3 regions of the Methylobacterium sp. J-059 genome follow, and region 3 is predicted to be linked to each of the others. Evidence: predicted binding sites of a transcription regulator. Region 3 holds the regulator's gene; each other region holds the start of a gene.
What was found. The regulator LexA, encoded in region 3, represses DNA repair genes until DNA is damaged. The targets are predictions, from matches to a motif close to TGTTCNNNNTGTGTTCNG.

Region 1: MKK55_RS05130 (ATP-dependent helicase) is a predicted target of LexA. The motif match lies at 2,461-2,478, and genes of this name have one in related genera.
Region 2: dinB (DNA polymerase IV) is a predicted target of LexA. The motif match lies at 2,518-2,535, and genes of this name have one in related genera.

Annotation. Positions count from the first base shown of each region.
Region 1 is NZ_JAKSYA010000049.1:70,459-75,645, forward strand. It holds gene MKK55_RS05120 (AsmA family protein) at 1-1,936, opposite strand, end outside; gene MKK55_RS05125 (hypothetical protein) at 2,054-2,290, opposite strand; gene MKK55_RS05130 (ATP-dependent helicase) at 2,489-4,876, shown strand.
Region 2 is NZ_JAKSYA010000034.1:97,481-102,667, reverse strand. It holds gene MKK55_RS02935 (hypothetical protein) at 2-301, opposite strand; gene MKK55_RS02930 (SDR family oxidoreductase) at 398-1,276, opposite strand; gene dinB (DNA polymerase IV) at 1,391-2,431, opposite strand; gene MKK55_RS02920 (FtsB family cell division protein) at 2,653-2,964, shown strand; gene pdhA (pyruvate dehydrogenase (acetyl-transferring) E1 component subunit alpha) at 3,173-4,237, shown strand; gene MKK55_RS02910 (pyruvate dehydrogenase complex E1 component subunit beta) at 4,308-5,187, shown strand, end outside.
Region 3 is NZ_JAKSYA010000112.1:70,293-75,479, forward strand. It holds gene MKK55_RS14815 (protein phosphatase CheZ) at 1-214, opposite strand, end outside; gene MKK55_RS14820 (response regulator) at 253-636, opposite strand; gene MKK55_RS14825 (NAD(P)-dependent oxidoreductase) at 934-1,872, shown strand; gene lexA (transcriptional repressor LexA) at 2,043-2,783, shown strand; gene MKK55_RS14835 (ComEC/Rec2 family competence protein) at 2,777-5,122, opposite strand.

The sequences.
Region 1 (5,187 bases), on a different contig from region 3:
GGCTGCCGCCCGCGGCCTGGCCCGTGGCGGCGAGCCGCAGCGCGTCGGCGTCGCCCGCGTCGCGCTCCAGCGTGACGGCGAGGTCGAGCGCGCCGGCGCGCAGGAAGGCCGGGATCAGGCGCGTCTCCGCGATCCAGACCCGGTCGACCAGGGCGACCAGCGGCGCCGCCACCGGGGCCGAGAGCCGGCCGGCGACGCGCCCCGTGCCGTCGGCGCCGATCCGCCCGGACAGCTTGGCGTTGGCGCCGGCCAGGTCCGTCACGTCGAGGCTGTCGACGACGAGGGCGGCGCCGTCCGACTGGATGCTGGCCGAGAGCGTGCCGTTCCCGGTGCCGGTCGCGCCGTAGCGCAGGTCGCGCGCCTCGATGGTCAGGCCGAGGTCGTGGCCGTGCAGCCCCGCGAGCGCGTTGCCGAGCGGCGGCAGGCCGGCGACGTCGAGGCCGCGGGCGCGGATCTGCGCGTCGAACCGGCCGCGGGTCCGGCCCTCGGCCGGGGTGTAGCGGGCATTTCCGGTAACCTGCGCCTCGCCCAGCGCGAGCCGGAGGTTGCGCAGGGAGAACGCGGTGCCGGCCGCCGAGACCTCGGCCGAGACCTCGACCGGCCGCCCGTCGAGCAGCGCCGTCGGCGGCCCGTCGAGGCCGAGCCGGCGCAGGTAGCGCCCGAGCCCGTCGGAGGCCGCGGCCGCGAGCGCGACCGGGCCGGTGAAGCGCGGGCTCGGATCGGTGTCGATCTCGCCGCTGGCCGTGATGGTCGCCGCACCCGGCGCCACGGCCGAGAAGCGTCGCAGCAGCAGGCCGCCGGTGCGGTCGAGGGTGCCCGTGGTCTTGAGGTTGGACCATTCCTCGAAGCCGAGCACGGCCGCCTCGACCGAGAGGTCGAGGTCGAGCATCACCGGCAGGCCGCCACCCGATTTCGCGCCCACCTTGGGCAGCCCGCGCGCCACGAAGGCCTGCCCGCCCGGCGAGAGCAGGAAGGCGTCGAGGTCGAGGCGGCGCGCCTCCAGGGTCAGCCCCGCGCGCCAGCGGCGCAGGTCGATCTGGCCGCTGCCGGAAAGCCGCAAGGCTTGCCCGCCCGGATCGATCTCGGCGTTGACGCCCTCGAACCGGACGAGGGCGCCGCGGGCCTTGAACTTGCCGCCCAGCGCGAACGGCAGGTAGGCGCCGGCGGCCTGGGCCGGCGGGCCGACGACGAGGCGGGCGCTGCCCTCGGCCTCGGCGACGAGCGGGCGCGGCTCGGTGCTGCGGGCGCCGCCGCGCGGATCCGCCGGCACGAAGGCGACGCGGGCGTCGGCCTCGAAGCGCGGATGGGCGTCGCCGCCGCCCGAGAGCTTCAGGGCGACGGCGCCGTCCGCCGCCGGCTCGCCGCTGACCAGGGTGAACGGCAGGCCGCCGCTGGTGCCCGCGACCCGCCAGGGGCCGACGAGGGCCGGCGCCTGGATCTGCACGGCTTCCGCGTAGAACTGGTCGGTGCGCCCGGTCGCGGGCACCACCGTGGTCAGCAGCAGCTGCTGGACGTGGAGGTCTTCGATCGCGAGGTCGCGGCCGCGCAGGGCCTCGCCGAGGCCGGCCGGCACCAAGAGGGCGTCGCCCTCGGTCACCGGCAGCTTGACCTCGGCGCGGCCGATCCGGGTCTCGGTGAAGCGGAACGCGCCCGCCAGCAGCGGGCTCAGGCCGAGCTCGGCCTTGACGAAGCGCAGATCGAGGGCGGGCCGTCCCGGCTCGTCGCCGAGATGAAGGCGGTCGAGGCGCAGGCGCGGCGAGGGCAGAAGCCGCACGTCGATGCGGCCCTCGCTGCGCACCGGCAGGCCGAGGGACCCGCTCACGGTCGCGTCGACGAAGGCGCGATGGGCCGGCCAGTCGATGAAGGGCGGCACCGCGAGCGCCGCGACGAGGATCAGGATGACGGCGCCCGCGAGCGCGGTCAGGAGGTCACGCACCGTGATCGTTCCGCATGCACCCCGCGCCACCCGGCGGGTTCACGGCGGGCATAGCACGGCGCGGGACCGCAGGCGCCAGGGCGCCCGCGGCCTCGGTTCAACGCCCGCGGGCTCGGCTCAGCGCCGGGGGGCGACGATCACGCCCGGGGTGGGTTGGGGTGCCTGCATCTGCTGGCTGCGCTGGATCTCCATGCGCGTGGTGTTGTTCTGCGAGGTGAGGTTCTGCTGCAGCGCCCGGGACTCGCCCTGGCGGGCGAAGGACTCGTTGGCGGCGTCGGGGTTGCCCTGCCGGACCTGCGCGAGGGCGGGCGTGGCGGCGAGGGCGGCGATGATGGCGATCGGCACGATGCGCATCGGGCGCTCCTGTGTGGGGGATGTCTGTCGATGATGTGAGCAAGCGGCCGGCCTGCTTCAAGTTCCCGCCCGGCGGCCGCGCGGGGCGGCGACATTGCGTCCGGGCCTCGGGCTCCGGGCCTCGGCGATCGCGCCTCAGCGTCGAGGCCTCGGCGTCCGGGTCTCGACGCCGTTCGCGTTTTGGTCCAGGGATTGCCCATGCCGAACTCTTCGCATGCGACGCCGCCTTCCGACGCGGAGCGTGGCTCCAGCTCCATCGCCGCCCGCGCCATGGGGGCCTTGCGCCCGAGCGCGTCCTCCTATCTCGACGGCCTGAACGATGAGCAGCGCCGCGCCGTCGAGGCGACGGAGGGCCCCGTCCTGGTGCTGGCCGGCGCCGGCACCGGCAAGACGCGGGTGCTGACGACCCGCATCGCCCACCTGATCACGACCGGCCGGGCGCGGCCGTTCGACATCCTGTCGGTGACCTTCACCAACAAGGCCGCGCGGGAGATGAAGCACCGCATCGGCACGCTGATCGGGCCGGCCGGCGAGGGCATGCCCTGGCTCGGCACCTTCCACGCCATCGGCACCAAGATCCTGCGCCGCCACGCCGAGCTGGTGGGCTTGAAATCCGACTTCACGATCCTCGGCACCGACGACCAGCTGCGCCTGATGAAGCAGGTGCTGAAGGACCAGAACATCGACGAGAAGCGCTGGCCGGCACGCGCGCTCGGCCACGTCATCGACGGCTGGAAGAACCGCGGCCTCGGCCCGGACCAGATCCCGGCCGGCGAGGCGCAGGCCTTCGCCTTCGGCAAGGGCGGCGACCTCTACACCGCCTACCAAGCCCGGCTCGTCACGCTCAACGCGGTCGATTTCGGCGACCTGCTGCTGCTCTGCCTCAAGCTGTGGCGCGAGAATCCGGACGTGCTGGCCAACTACCAGGACCGGTTCCGCTACATCCTCGTCGACGAGTACCAGGACACCAACGTCGCCCAGTACCTCTGGCTCAGGCTGCTCGGGCAGGTGCGCAAGAACATCGCCTGCGTCGGCGACGACGACCAGTCGATCTACGGCTGGCGCGGGGCCGAGGTCGATAACATCCTGCGCTTCGAGCACGATTTTCCCGGTGCCGTGGTGGTCCGCCTGGAGCGCAACTACCGCTCGACGGGCCACATCCTGGCCGCCGCTTCGGGCCTGATCGCCAAGAACCAGGGCCGGCTCGGCAAGACCCTGCGCACGGAGGACGAGCTCGGCGAGCCCGTCACCGTGTCGGGCGCGTGGGATTCGGAAGAAGAGGCGCGGCTCCTGGCGGAATCGATCGAGGCGCTCCAGGCCAAGCAGCACCCGCTCTCCGAGATCGCGGTGCTGGTGCGGATCTCGGCGCAGATGCGCGAGATCGAGGACCGCTTCGTCCAGCTCGGCCTGCCCTACCGGGTGATCGGCGGCCCGCGCTTTTACGAGCGCGCCGAGATCCGCGACGCGCTGGCCTACCTGCGTGCGACCAACAACCCGTCCGACGACCTCGCCTTCGAGCGGATCGTGAACACCCCCAAGCGCGGCCTGGGCGACGCGACGCTGCAGCAGCTCCACCTCTACGCCCGCGCCGAGCAGGTCCCGCTGCTCCACGCCGCGCGAAAGCTCTGCGAGACCGACGAGCTCAAGCCCCGCGTGCGCTCGACGCTGCGCGCGCTCACCGAGAGCTTCTCGCGGTGGGCTCGGCTCGTCGAGAGCAACCCGCATTCCGAGGTGGCGCAGACCATCCTCGAGGAATCCGGCTACACCGAGATGTGGCAGAAGGAGAAGTCGGCCGACGCCGCCGGGCGGCTGGAGAACCTCAAGGAGTTCGTCCGCTCGATGGAGGAGTTCCCCGACATGGGCGCCTTCCTCGAGCACGTCTCGCTGGTGATGGAGGCCTCGGAGGCCGAGGGCGCCGAGCGCGTCTCGCTGATGACCCTGCACGCGGCCAAGGGGCTGGAATTCGACACGGTGTTCCTGCCCGGCTGGGAGGATGGCCTCTTCCCGAACCAGCGCGCCCTCGACGAGAGCGGCCGCGCGGGCCTCGAGGAGGAGCGTCGCCTCGCCCATGTCGGGCTGACGCGGGCCCGCAAGCGCGCGAAGCTGTCCTTTGCCGTCAACCGCCGCATCCACGGCCTGTGGTCCTCGACCATCCCGTCGCGCTTCATCGACGAGCTGCCGGAATCGGCGGTCGACGTGATCGAGGCGCCGGCCCACTTCTCCGCCGGCGCCTCGCGCTTCGACCGCAACCCGCAGCCCTTCGGCTCGAGCTACGGCACGCCGGGCTGGCAGCGGGCGCAGGCCAATACCGGGCAGCAGAACAACTTCGGCAAGGGCGCGGCGCACACCACCGCCCGCGGCTTCGGCGCCTCGCCCGGCGGCGGGCGCGGCGGCCCGCGCCAGATCGAGGGCGAGCTGATCGCCAAATCCACCGGCACGCCCTCGGCCTTCGAGGCCGGGATGCGGGTTCTGCACACCAAGTTCGGCCCCGGCGACGTGGCCGCCGTCGACGGCAACAAGCTCACCGTTGACTTCGACAAGGCCGGTCGCAAGATGGTGCTCGACAGCTTCCTGCAGCCGGCCTGAGGCCGCTCGCGGACGAGCGTGACGTCGGGCGTAGGACACGACCTTGGGCGGACCGGACACGGCCCCATCCCCCGACCGTCCCGGCGCACCATCCGCCGTCGTCCGAGCCATTTCAGCAACACCTGCCGGGCCCCGTCATGCGGCCGTCGCATCGCCCGACTCTATGGTGCGCGCGTTGCATGCTCCGGCAACGACCAGGCGGGCCGCGCAGCGGCTCGTCTTGTCCACAAGCTTCGTGTCGAGGGCCGGAACCGGCTCGAGGCAGCGTCATTGCCTCCGAGAGGAGAGATAAGCCCACGATACGAAGGTTA
Region 2 (5,187 bases), on a different contig from region 3:
CTCAGGCGGCCTGGCCGCCGTAGGTCGCGAACGAGGACTCGACCTTGTCCGCGAGCGCCGGCTCGACCTCGGCCGAGACCTTGAGGCGCCCGGCGAGCTTCGGCTCGCCGTCGGTGTGGGTCTTCTCGACGCGGCCGTCCTCGATGTCGGCGCCCGCGGTCTCCGTGCCGGCGCTGTTCTCGTCCGAGACCGGCGCGATGGTCACGGCCTTGCGGTCGATCTTGTGCTCCTGGACGAGGTGCTCGACCGCCATCTCGGCGTCGCGGCGGGTCTCGAACGTGGCGGCGATGATCTTCGACATGGATCTGGCTCCGATGGCGGGGCGGTCCGGCCCCGCGGGGGTTCCGCCGTCAATCGCAGGCGCGGCGCTCCGTTCCGGATCGCCGCGCCTCGTGCGTCAGTACATCGGCGTGCCGCCGGTGACGGGCACCAGGGCGCCGGACATGTAGCTGCCCTCGCGGGACGCCAGCAGCACGTAGGCCGGGGCGAGCTCGGCCGGCTGCCCGGCGCGGCCGAGGGGCGTGTCGGCCCCGAGCTGCTCGATCTGCTCGGGGCTCTTCACGATCGGCTGGATCGGGGTCCACACGGGGCCGGGCGCGACGCAGTTCACCCGGATGCCCTTCGGCGCCAGCAGGTTCGACAGCCCGATCGTCAGGCTCGCGATCGCGCCCTTGGTGGCGGCGTAGATCAGCATCGTCTTGTCGGCGACCTTGGCCTGCTGGCTCGTCGAGTTCACGATCGCCGAGCCCGGCTTCATGTGCGGCACCGCCGCCTGGGCGAGGTAGTACATCGCGAAGACGTTGGCGCGGAACGAGCCCTCGAGGTCCTCCGCCGTCACGTCGTCGAGCCCTTCGTTGATCGTCTGCGCGGCCGCGTTGTTGACCAGGACGTCGAGGCGCCCGAACGCGGCCACCGTGCGGGCGACGAGGTCGCGGCAATGGGCCTCCTCGCGCAGGTCTCCCGGCAGCAGCAGGACGCGGCGCCCGGCCTGCTCGACCCAGCGCGCCGTCTCCTCGGCATCGGACTGCTCGACCGGCAGGTAGGAGATCGCCACGTCGGCGCCCTCGCGGGCGTAGGCGATCGCCACCGCGCGGCCGATCCCGGAATCGCCGCCGGTGATCAGCGCGACCTGATCCGTCAGCAGCCCCTTGCCGACGTAGCTGTGCTCGCCGTGATCGGGGGCGGGGGTCATCCGCGACGACAATCCCGGCCGCTCCTGCTGCTGGTCGCCGGGGAAGGGGGGCCGGGCTCCGGCCTCGCGGGGATCGTCGGTCATGGTTGGCTGCTCCCGGTGTCGCTTCCCATCGAGATAGGGCGCGGCGCCGCGGACGCAGGCGCGACCCGATGACCGCGGCGCCGGCGATCCCGATCGAACGATCGCAGCGACGCCTCAGATCGCCAGGCCGAGCTGCAGCGGTTCCGCGGCGTCGCCGTGGTCGAGGGCCGAGAGCGAGACGCCGAGCAGCCGCACGCTGCGCCGGAGCGGGCGGAGGTCGCGCAGCAGGCCCAGGCTGATCGCCTCCAGGCTGGCGCGGTCGCCGACGGGGGCCGCCAGGGAGCGCGCCCGCGTGACCTGCGCGAAGTCGGAGAACTTCACCTTCAGCGTCACGGTCCGGCCGCGCAGACCCTTGGCGGCGCAGGCCGCCGCGACCTTGTCGAGGATTGGCGCGAGGCGCTCGGCGAGGATTTCGAGGTCGGCGCTGTCGTCGGAGAAGGTGTTCTCGGCACCGATCGACTTGCGGATGCGGTGCGCCCGCACCGGGCGCTCGTCGATGCCGCGGGCCACCCCGTGATAGTAGGGGGCGGCGCTGCCGAGGATGGCGGCCAGATCCTCCAGCGAGCGGGCCTTGAGGTCGCGGCCGGTGTGGATGCCGAGGCGGCGCATTTTCGCCTCCGTCACCGGGCCGATGCCGTGGAAGCGGCCGATGGCGAGGTCCTCGACGAAGGCCGGGCCCATCTCGGGGGTGATCACGAACAGCGCGTCGGGCTTGCGGTAGTCCGAGGCGACCTTAGCGAGGAACTTGTTGTACGAGACGCCGGCCGAGGCGACGAGTCCGGTGCGCGCGCGGATCGTGGTGCGGATCGCCCGGGCGACGGCGGTGGCGGTCGGCAGGCCCTGCAGGTTCTCGGTGACGTCGAGGTAGGCCTCGTCGAGGGAGAGCGGCTCGATCACCGGCGTGTGCTCGGAGAACACCGTCCGGATCTCCTCCGAGATGCCGCGGTAGACCTCGAAGCGCGGGCGCACGAACACCAGGTCCGGGCAGAGCCGGCGCGCCGTCACCGAGGGCATCGCCGAGCGCACCCCGAAGGCCCGCGCCTCGTAGCTCGCGGCGGCCACCACGCCGCGCTCGCGCGAGCCGCCGACCGCGACCGGCCGGCCGCGCAGGGCCGGGTCGTCGCGCTGCTCGACGGAGGCGTAGAACGCGTCCATGTCGATGTGGATGACTTTCCGCACCGGGGCGGTCACTGCGCTGTCCCGTTCCGCGAGACCGCCGCACCGCAGGGCGGCCGCCTCGATGTTCGATCTTTGTTCCGACTGTCCATCACCGCGGGGCGCGGTTCAACCCATCCGGGCGCCGCCGTCCACCGCCGAGCGCACGATCGGCGGTCGCGGCAAAGGCTTTGTTAACCGACCCGGACGATGGTCGCGCCATGGTCGTCCGTCGCCGCGTCAGAATGGTCGTTTTGCCTCTCAGCCTCTGGACCCTGTCCGGGCTGGTGGTCGGCTACTTCGTGTACCAGGCCGAGAACGGCAACCGGGGCCTGGAGGCCAAGCGCGCCCTCAAGATCCAGGCCTTCGGGCTCACCCGGGAGCTCGCGGCGGCCAAGGCCGAGCGGGCGACCTGGGAGCACCGCGTCGCGCTGCTGCGCAGCGAGCAGATCGACCGCGACCTGCTGGAGGAGCGCGCCCGGGTCGTCCTCGGCCGGGTGCACGCCAACGACGTGGTCGTCATCGACCCGTGAGCGGGCACCGCCTCCAGTCCCGCGCGCGTCCCGGCTTGAACGCGGCCCGCATCCGCCGTCCCGAGGGGATCATGCCGATCGGGCGTGCGGATCGGGCATGCGGATCGGGTATGACAACCACAAACACCTGTCAGAGCGTCGGCCCTCGCATTCCCGGAGCGCGTGTCCTAAACCGGGCGGGAACAGACGCCAGCACGGGAGCACGCCGATGGATGCCGCGAAAGATGCGGGGCAGCCCAACCCTGCCGCGGAGACGCCGGAGGCCGTGGCGGCCGAGCACCAGCCCGCACCAAACGCGCCGCAATTCACCCGCGAGGAAGACCTCCACGCCTACCATCAGATGCTGCTGATCCGCCGCTTCGAGGAGAAGGCGGGGCAACTCTACGGAATGGGCCTGATCGGCGGGTTCTGCCACCTCTACATCGGCCAGGAGGCGGTCGTCATCGGCATGCAGATGGCCTCGGTCGACGGCGACCAGATCATCACCGGCTACCGCGACCACGGCCACATGCTCGCCTGCGGCATGGACCCGAAGGGGGTGATGGCCGAGCTCACCGGCCGCCGCGGCGGCTACAGCCGCGGCAAGGGCGGCTCGATGCACATGTTCAGCCGCGAGAAGCAGTTCTTCGGCGGGCACGGCATCGTCGGCGCGCAGGTCTCGCTCGGCACCGGCCTCGGCTTCGCCGACGCCTACCGCAAGAACGGCAAGGTCAGCCTGACCTACATGGGCGACGGCGCGGCCAACCAGGGCCAGGTCTACGAGAGCTTCAACATGGCGCAGCTGTGGAAGCTGCCCGTGGTCTACGTGATCGAGAACAACCGCTACGCCATGGGCACCTCGGTCGCCCGCGCCTCGGCGCAGACGGACTTCTCCCGGCGTGGCATCTCGTTCGGCATCCCCGGCGAGCAGGTCGACGGCATGGACGTGCGCACGGTCCGCGAGGCGGCGGGCCGGGCGATCGCGCATGCCCGCACCGGGGAGGGGCCCTACATCCTCGAGATGCAGACCTACCGCTATCGCGGCCACTCGATGTCCGACCCGGCGAAGTACCGCACGAAGGACGAAGTCTCGAAGATGCGCGACGAGCACGACCCGATCGAGATGGTGCGCAAGCGCCTGATCGAGCTGCACGGCGTCGCCGAGGCCGAGCTCAAGGCCACCGACGCCAAGGTCCGCGAGACCGTCAACGACGCCGCCGAGTTCGCGACGCACGATCCCGAGCCGGATCCGTCCGAGCTGTGGACCGACATCCTCCTGGAAGCGCGCGCCTGAGGGCGCGCCGCCGCCCCGCGACGATCCCCTGCCAGGCCGCCCCGCCCGCCTCACCGATCAGAGACCCTCCATGGCGACCGACATCCTGATGCCCGCCCTGTCTCCGACCATGGAGGAGGGCAAGCTCTCCAAATGGCTCAAGAAGGAGGGCGACGCGATCAAGTCCGGCGACGTGCTCGCCGAGATCGAGACCGACAAGGCGACCATGGAGGTCGAGGCGATCGACGAGGGCACGCTCGCCAAGATCCTGGTCGCCGAGGGCACCGAGGGCGTCGCCGTCAACACCCCGATCGCGATCATCGCGGGCGAGGGCGAGGACGTCGCGGCGGCCGCCGCCGGAGGGGCCTCGTCGAAGCCGAACGGTGCGGACACGGGCGGGCAGCCCGCCCCGACGCCGACGATGCAGGCCGAGGGCATGGCCTCCGCCCCGTCGGCCACCGCCAAGACCGGCGACGACAAGCCCGCGGCGCCGGCCGCGCCCGCCACCATCACCAACAAGGCCGCGGAGCCGGTGATGGAGGAGTTCCCGGCCGGCACCGAGATGGTGACGATGACCGTCCGCGAGGCGCTGCGCGACGCCATGGCCGAGGAGATGCGCCGGGACGAGGACGTCTTCGTGATGGGCGAGGAGGTCGCCGAGTACCAGGGCGCCTACAAGGTCACGCAGAACCTGCTGCAGGAATTCGGCGCCCGCCGCGTGGTCGACACCCCGATCACCGAGCACGGCTTCGCCGGCATCGGCGTCGGCGCGGCCCTGTCGGGCCTGAAGCCGATCGTCGAGTTCATGACCTTCAACTTCGCCATGCAGGCGATCGACCACATCATCAACTCGGCGGCCAAGACCCTGTACATGTCCGGCGGCCAGCTCGGCTGCCCGATCGTGTTCCGCGGCCCCAACGGCGCCGCCGCCCGCGTCGGCGCCCAGCACAGCCACGACTACGCCGCCTGGT
Region 3 (5,187 bases):
CCGCCTCCATAATGGTGTTGGTGGCGCCGGCGGTCGCGGCGAGGACGTTGCCGAGCTCCTCGTGCGCCATCGGGATGCGGTCGTGCGTCAGCTCGTTGGCGCGCAGGGCCGCGATCTCGTCGCGCACGTGGGCGATGTAGTCCGCGATCTCGATCAACTCGGACACCATGGTCGCCGGGTTGATCGTCGCGCCGAGCGGTCTTTGCAAACCCATCGTCAGCATTCCTCCGCGTGTCGGCCCCGAAAGGTCGGTCAGGCGCCGCAGACCGCCTCGATCTTGCTCTTCAGGGTCGCGGCGTTGAACGGCTTGACGATGTAGTTGTTCACGCCGGCCTTCTTGGCGGCGATGACGTTCTCGGTCTTCGACTCGGCGGTGACCATGATGAACGGCGTGGTGCGCAGGCCCTCGTCGGCGCGGACGTGGCGAAGCAGCTCGTAGCCGGTCATCGGCTCCATGTTCCAGTCGGAGATCACGAGGCCGTACTTGCGGCCCTTGAGGCGCGCCAGCGCGGCCGTGCCGTCGGAGGCGTCGTCGACCTCCTCGAAGCCGAGCTGCTTGAGCAGGTTGCGGATGATGCGAACCATCGTCTGGTAGTCGTCGACGACCAGGATCGGCATGCTGAGATCGAGGGCCATGGTCAAACTGCTCCGGTGTCTCCGAATCGCCGGCTCGGCCGTCGGCGTCGGTCACGCAATGTCGGGAGGCGCTGTCGCTGGTCGCACCTCATGCCCGGGACCTTACGCCGGGCGGCATTGCGAAGCGGTTAATCGCGCTGCGATCGGCGCACCCACTCGGATAGGCGGCGCGGCCGCCTTTACCGACGCGCTCGGCTGCGTGATGACGATGCCCCCAGCCGCGACGTCGCCCGGACGCCGCGGCAGAGCGGGAAGCCCGCCGGCACCGGCCCGGCCGCGGAGAAGGATCGCCGCCCCATGCGCAAGGTCGTCATCAGCGAGTTCATGGACGAGGCCGCGATCGCGGCGGAGCTCGCGGGGTTCGAGACGCTCTACGATCCGACCCTGGTCGACCGGCCGGACGCCCTGCGCGCGGCGCTCGCGGGCGCATCCGGGCTGATCGTCCGCAACCGCACGCAGGTGCGCGCGGGCCTGCTCGCGGCGGCACCCGACCTCAGGGTGGTGGGCCGCCTCGGCGTCGGGCTCGACAACATCGATCTGGCCGCCTGCGCCGCCCGCGGGATCGCGGTCCATCCCGCGACCGGCGCCAACGACGGCGCGGTGGCCGAGTACGTGATCGGCACCGCGTTGCTGCTGCTGCGCGGCGCCTACGCCGCGAGCGCGCAGGTCGCCGCGGGCGCGTGGCCGCGCAACGCGCTGATGGGACGCGAGATCGCCGGCAAGCGCCTCGGCCTCGTCGGCTTCGGCGCGATCGCCCGCCAGACCGCCCGCCGTGCGGCGGCCCTCGACATGACCGTCGCCGCCTTCGACCCGCACCTTGCGCCCGACGACGCCGCGTGGCGCCCGGCGCACGGCGCGGTGGCGAGCCTGGCCCTTGACGCGCTGGTCGCAACGAGCGACGTGCTCTCGCTGCACGTGCCGCTGACCGAGGCGACGCGCGACATGATCGGGCCGGCGGCGATCGCCCGGATGCGGCCGGGCGCGATCCTGATCAACGCCGCCCGCGGGGGCGTCGTGGACGAGGCCGCCGTCGCCGCGGCGCTTCGGTCCGGGCACCTCGGCGGGGCGGCGCTCGACGTGTTCGCCCAGGAGCCCGTGGACGCCGCGGGCGGCGCGGCGCTGATCGACGTGCCGAACCTCATCCTGACCCCGCACATCGCCGGCGTGACGCGGGAATCGAACGTGCGCGTCTCGGCGGTCACCGCCCGCGCCGTGCGCCGCAGCCTCGAGGGCTGAGCCCCGCAGCGCAGCGATCGAAAAGGGCTCGGCGCGCGACGAAATTCGATGCAACGGTCGGATCGGCCGATGAGAACCCTTGCGGAACACTTGACGAACGTTTAACGTGTTCGTGTTTTGTTTCTGCGGCTCCACCTTCGTGTGGCCGCGCATTCCTGCGAGCCGCGCCGATGCTGACCCGTAAACAGCTGGATCTCCTGCGATTCATCGACGAGCGGATGCGCGAGGACGGGGTTCCGCCGTCGTTCGACGAGATGAAGGACGCCCTCGATCTCAAGTCGAAATCCGGCATCCACCGGCTGATCACCGCCCTGGAGGAGCGCGGCTTCCTGCGCCGGCTTCCGAATCGGGCTCGGGCGATCGAGGTGCTGCGCATGCCCGACGGCGCCGGCCGCTCCAGCGCGCCCGCCCCGGTGCCGGCAGCTCCCGCCGCGCCGCGCCGGTTCACCCCGAGCGTGGTCGAGGGCGGGCGCTCGAAGGCCGTGCCGCCGCGTCCTTCCACGACGCAGATGGTCGACGACAGCGGTCGCGCGGTGTCGATCCCGGTGATGGGCCGGATCGCGGCCGGCACGCCGATCTCGGCGATCCAGAACCAGAGCCACGCGATCACCATGTCGCCGGACTTCCTGGCCGGCGGCGAGCACTACGCCCTGGAGGTCCGCGGCGACTCGATGGTCGAGGCGGGCATCCTCGACGGCGACCTCGTGGTCATCCGCAAGCAGGACACCGCCAACACCGGCGACATCATCGTGGCGCTGATCGACGACGAGGAGGCGACGCTGAAGCGGCTGCGCCGTCGCGGCTCCTCGATCGCGCTCGAAGCCGCGAACCCGGCCTACGAGACCCGCGTGCTCGGGCCGGATCGGGTGCAGATCCAGGGCCGCCTGGTCAGCCTCGTGCGCCGTTACTGAAGGGTCTCGCCCGGCATCTCCAGGTTCGGGCCGTCCGCGGCCGGATCGTCGGGTGCCGGGTCGGCGTCCTCCGCCCGGGGGGGCGGTACGGCCATGCCCTGGAACGGGACGTCCTTCGGCTTGGGCTCGGCCGCGGGCGACGATCCGCCCGCTGCCGCGTCATCCGTTCCCTGGGGCGGGGGACGGACCATCGCGGGGCGCCACGGCAGCGTCCGTCCCGGCTCATGCGTGTCGGCCAGGATGAGGCCATTCGGCTCGACGCGGATCGCCACGGCGCCGTGGCTGGCGAGGTAGGCGCGATCGATGACGAGGGCGGCGGCGCAGCCCGGCGGTGCGGCGAGCGCCGTGATCAGCACCGAGGCCTTGGCGCAATCCTGCGCGAAGCCGCGGCGATCCTTCAGAAGCGCCACCGCGCGCCCGTCGGCCAACCGAAGCGTGCATCCGATCCGGTCGCAGGCGGGACCACCCGTCGCCTGCGCGCCCGGCCTGCCGTCGCCGTCGGCCTTCAGCCACTGCTCCAGCACGAAGTTCGACGGGCGCCCGAGGGCGACGAGGCTGCCGTCGGCGCGGCGCACCGCCGCCCCGCTGCCCTGGCGGTCGACGTAGATGTCGTAACGGGCCGGCATCGTCGCCAGGCCGAGCCCGAGCAGCGCCGGCGGCAGGGCGAGCCAGCGCAGGCGCGAGACCGGGAGCGTCGCGAGCAGCAGCCCCGCGGCGAGGCACCCGAGCGCGGCGGTGCCGAAGGCCGGGACCACGACGTTGGCGCGCCCGAGCCCCTGGATCCAGCCGGAGATGGTCAGCATGCCGCGCACCGCCAGTCCCATCAGCCACCAGACCGGCTGGTCGAGGGCGAACGGGTAGGCGACGATGCCCAGCACCGCCGCCGGCATCACCGCGAGCGAGACCAGCGGCAGGGTGAGCGCGTTGCCGATCAGCCCGAAGGGTTGGACGGTCTGGAAGTGGTAGGTGGCGAAGGGCGCGGTCGCGACCTGCGCCACGAGCGTCGTGCCGAGGGTGCCGACCACCGTCGTCAGCGACAGCGCGATCAGCCGGCCGATCCGCCCGGCCCCGTCGCGGCGGAACATCCCTCCATCGATCAGGCGGGCGCAGGCGATGAGGCCGGCCACCGCCCCGAACGACATCTGGAAGCTCGGGCCGAGCAAGCCTTCCGGCTCGTGCGAGAGCGCGATGAGCGCGGCGAGAGCGAGGTTGCGCATGCTGAGCGCCGGGCGATCGACCAGGATCGCCCCGAGCATGATCAGGGTCATCACGAGGGAACACTCGGCCGCGATGTCCCAGCCGGAGAAGACGCAGTAGGCGGTGACGCCGACCATCGCCAGCGCCGCGGCGATCTTCTTGATCGGCCAGGCCAGCGCCAGGAACGGCACCAGGGCGAGGCCGGCGCGGACGAGCCAGAACACGACCCCGGCGGCCAGCACCATGTGGAGCCCTGAGATCGAGACCACGTGGTAGATCCCCGCCGCCCGCAGCGTGTCGTTGGTGGCCGGCGCGATCAGCCCGCGCTTGCCGGTCACCAGGGCGGCGGCGACGGCGCCCGCCTGGCCGCCGTTGGCGTCGGTGATCCTGCGGGTCAGCGCGTTGCGGGCGTCGTCCACGGCGGCCGCGAGCCGGAGCGACCACGGCACCGGCTCGGGCGGCGGCTTCACCGCGATCTTGCCGAGGAGCGAGCCGACCGCGCCGATCCCGCGGAAGTAGGCGTCGCGGGCGAAATCGTAGCCGCCGGGGCGGGCCGCCTCGGGGGGCGGCAGCAGGCGGGCGGTGGCGGCGATGAAGTCGCCCGGCCGCAGGGGCGGCGCCTTCTTGAACGAGACGCGCACCCGGACCGGCCGCTCGGCCGCGGCCATCGTGCCGAGGCTCGCGACCCGCACCACCAGGCGGGCGCCCTCCTCACGCTCCTCCAGCGATTCGATCAGGCCTTCGAGCGGCGCGATGATGGTGCGGGTCAGCACCGGCGCCGCCACCTGCGCGACCCGCAGGGCGCTCGCCGCGAAGCCGAGGAGCGCCGCCATCAGCCCGAGGGCGACGGCCAGCGCCGCGGGCCGGGCACCGAGGAACGGCAGGGTCGCGGCGCAGGCGCCGGCTGCGACGAGGGGCGCCCAGAGCGAGGGCATGCCGTCGGTGGCGGTGAAGAACGCGAGGATGCCGGCGCCGAAGGCGACCGCGAGCCAGGGAAACAGCCGCCGCTGCTCGGCCTCGATCGCGAGCCCGCCGACGACCCAGCCGCGCACGGCCGGCCCGAGCACGGCGGGCGACAGGGAGCGGCCTGATGCCGACGTGGCGACGGCCCGTCCCGTCGATCGTGCGATGTCCCGCGCCATGATCGGCACACCGGTCGGCGCGAAACGGCTGCGCCGACCCGATTCTTAACGCATCCGCGAGGGCG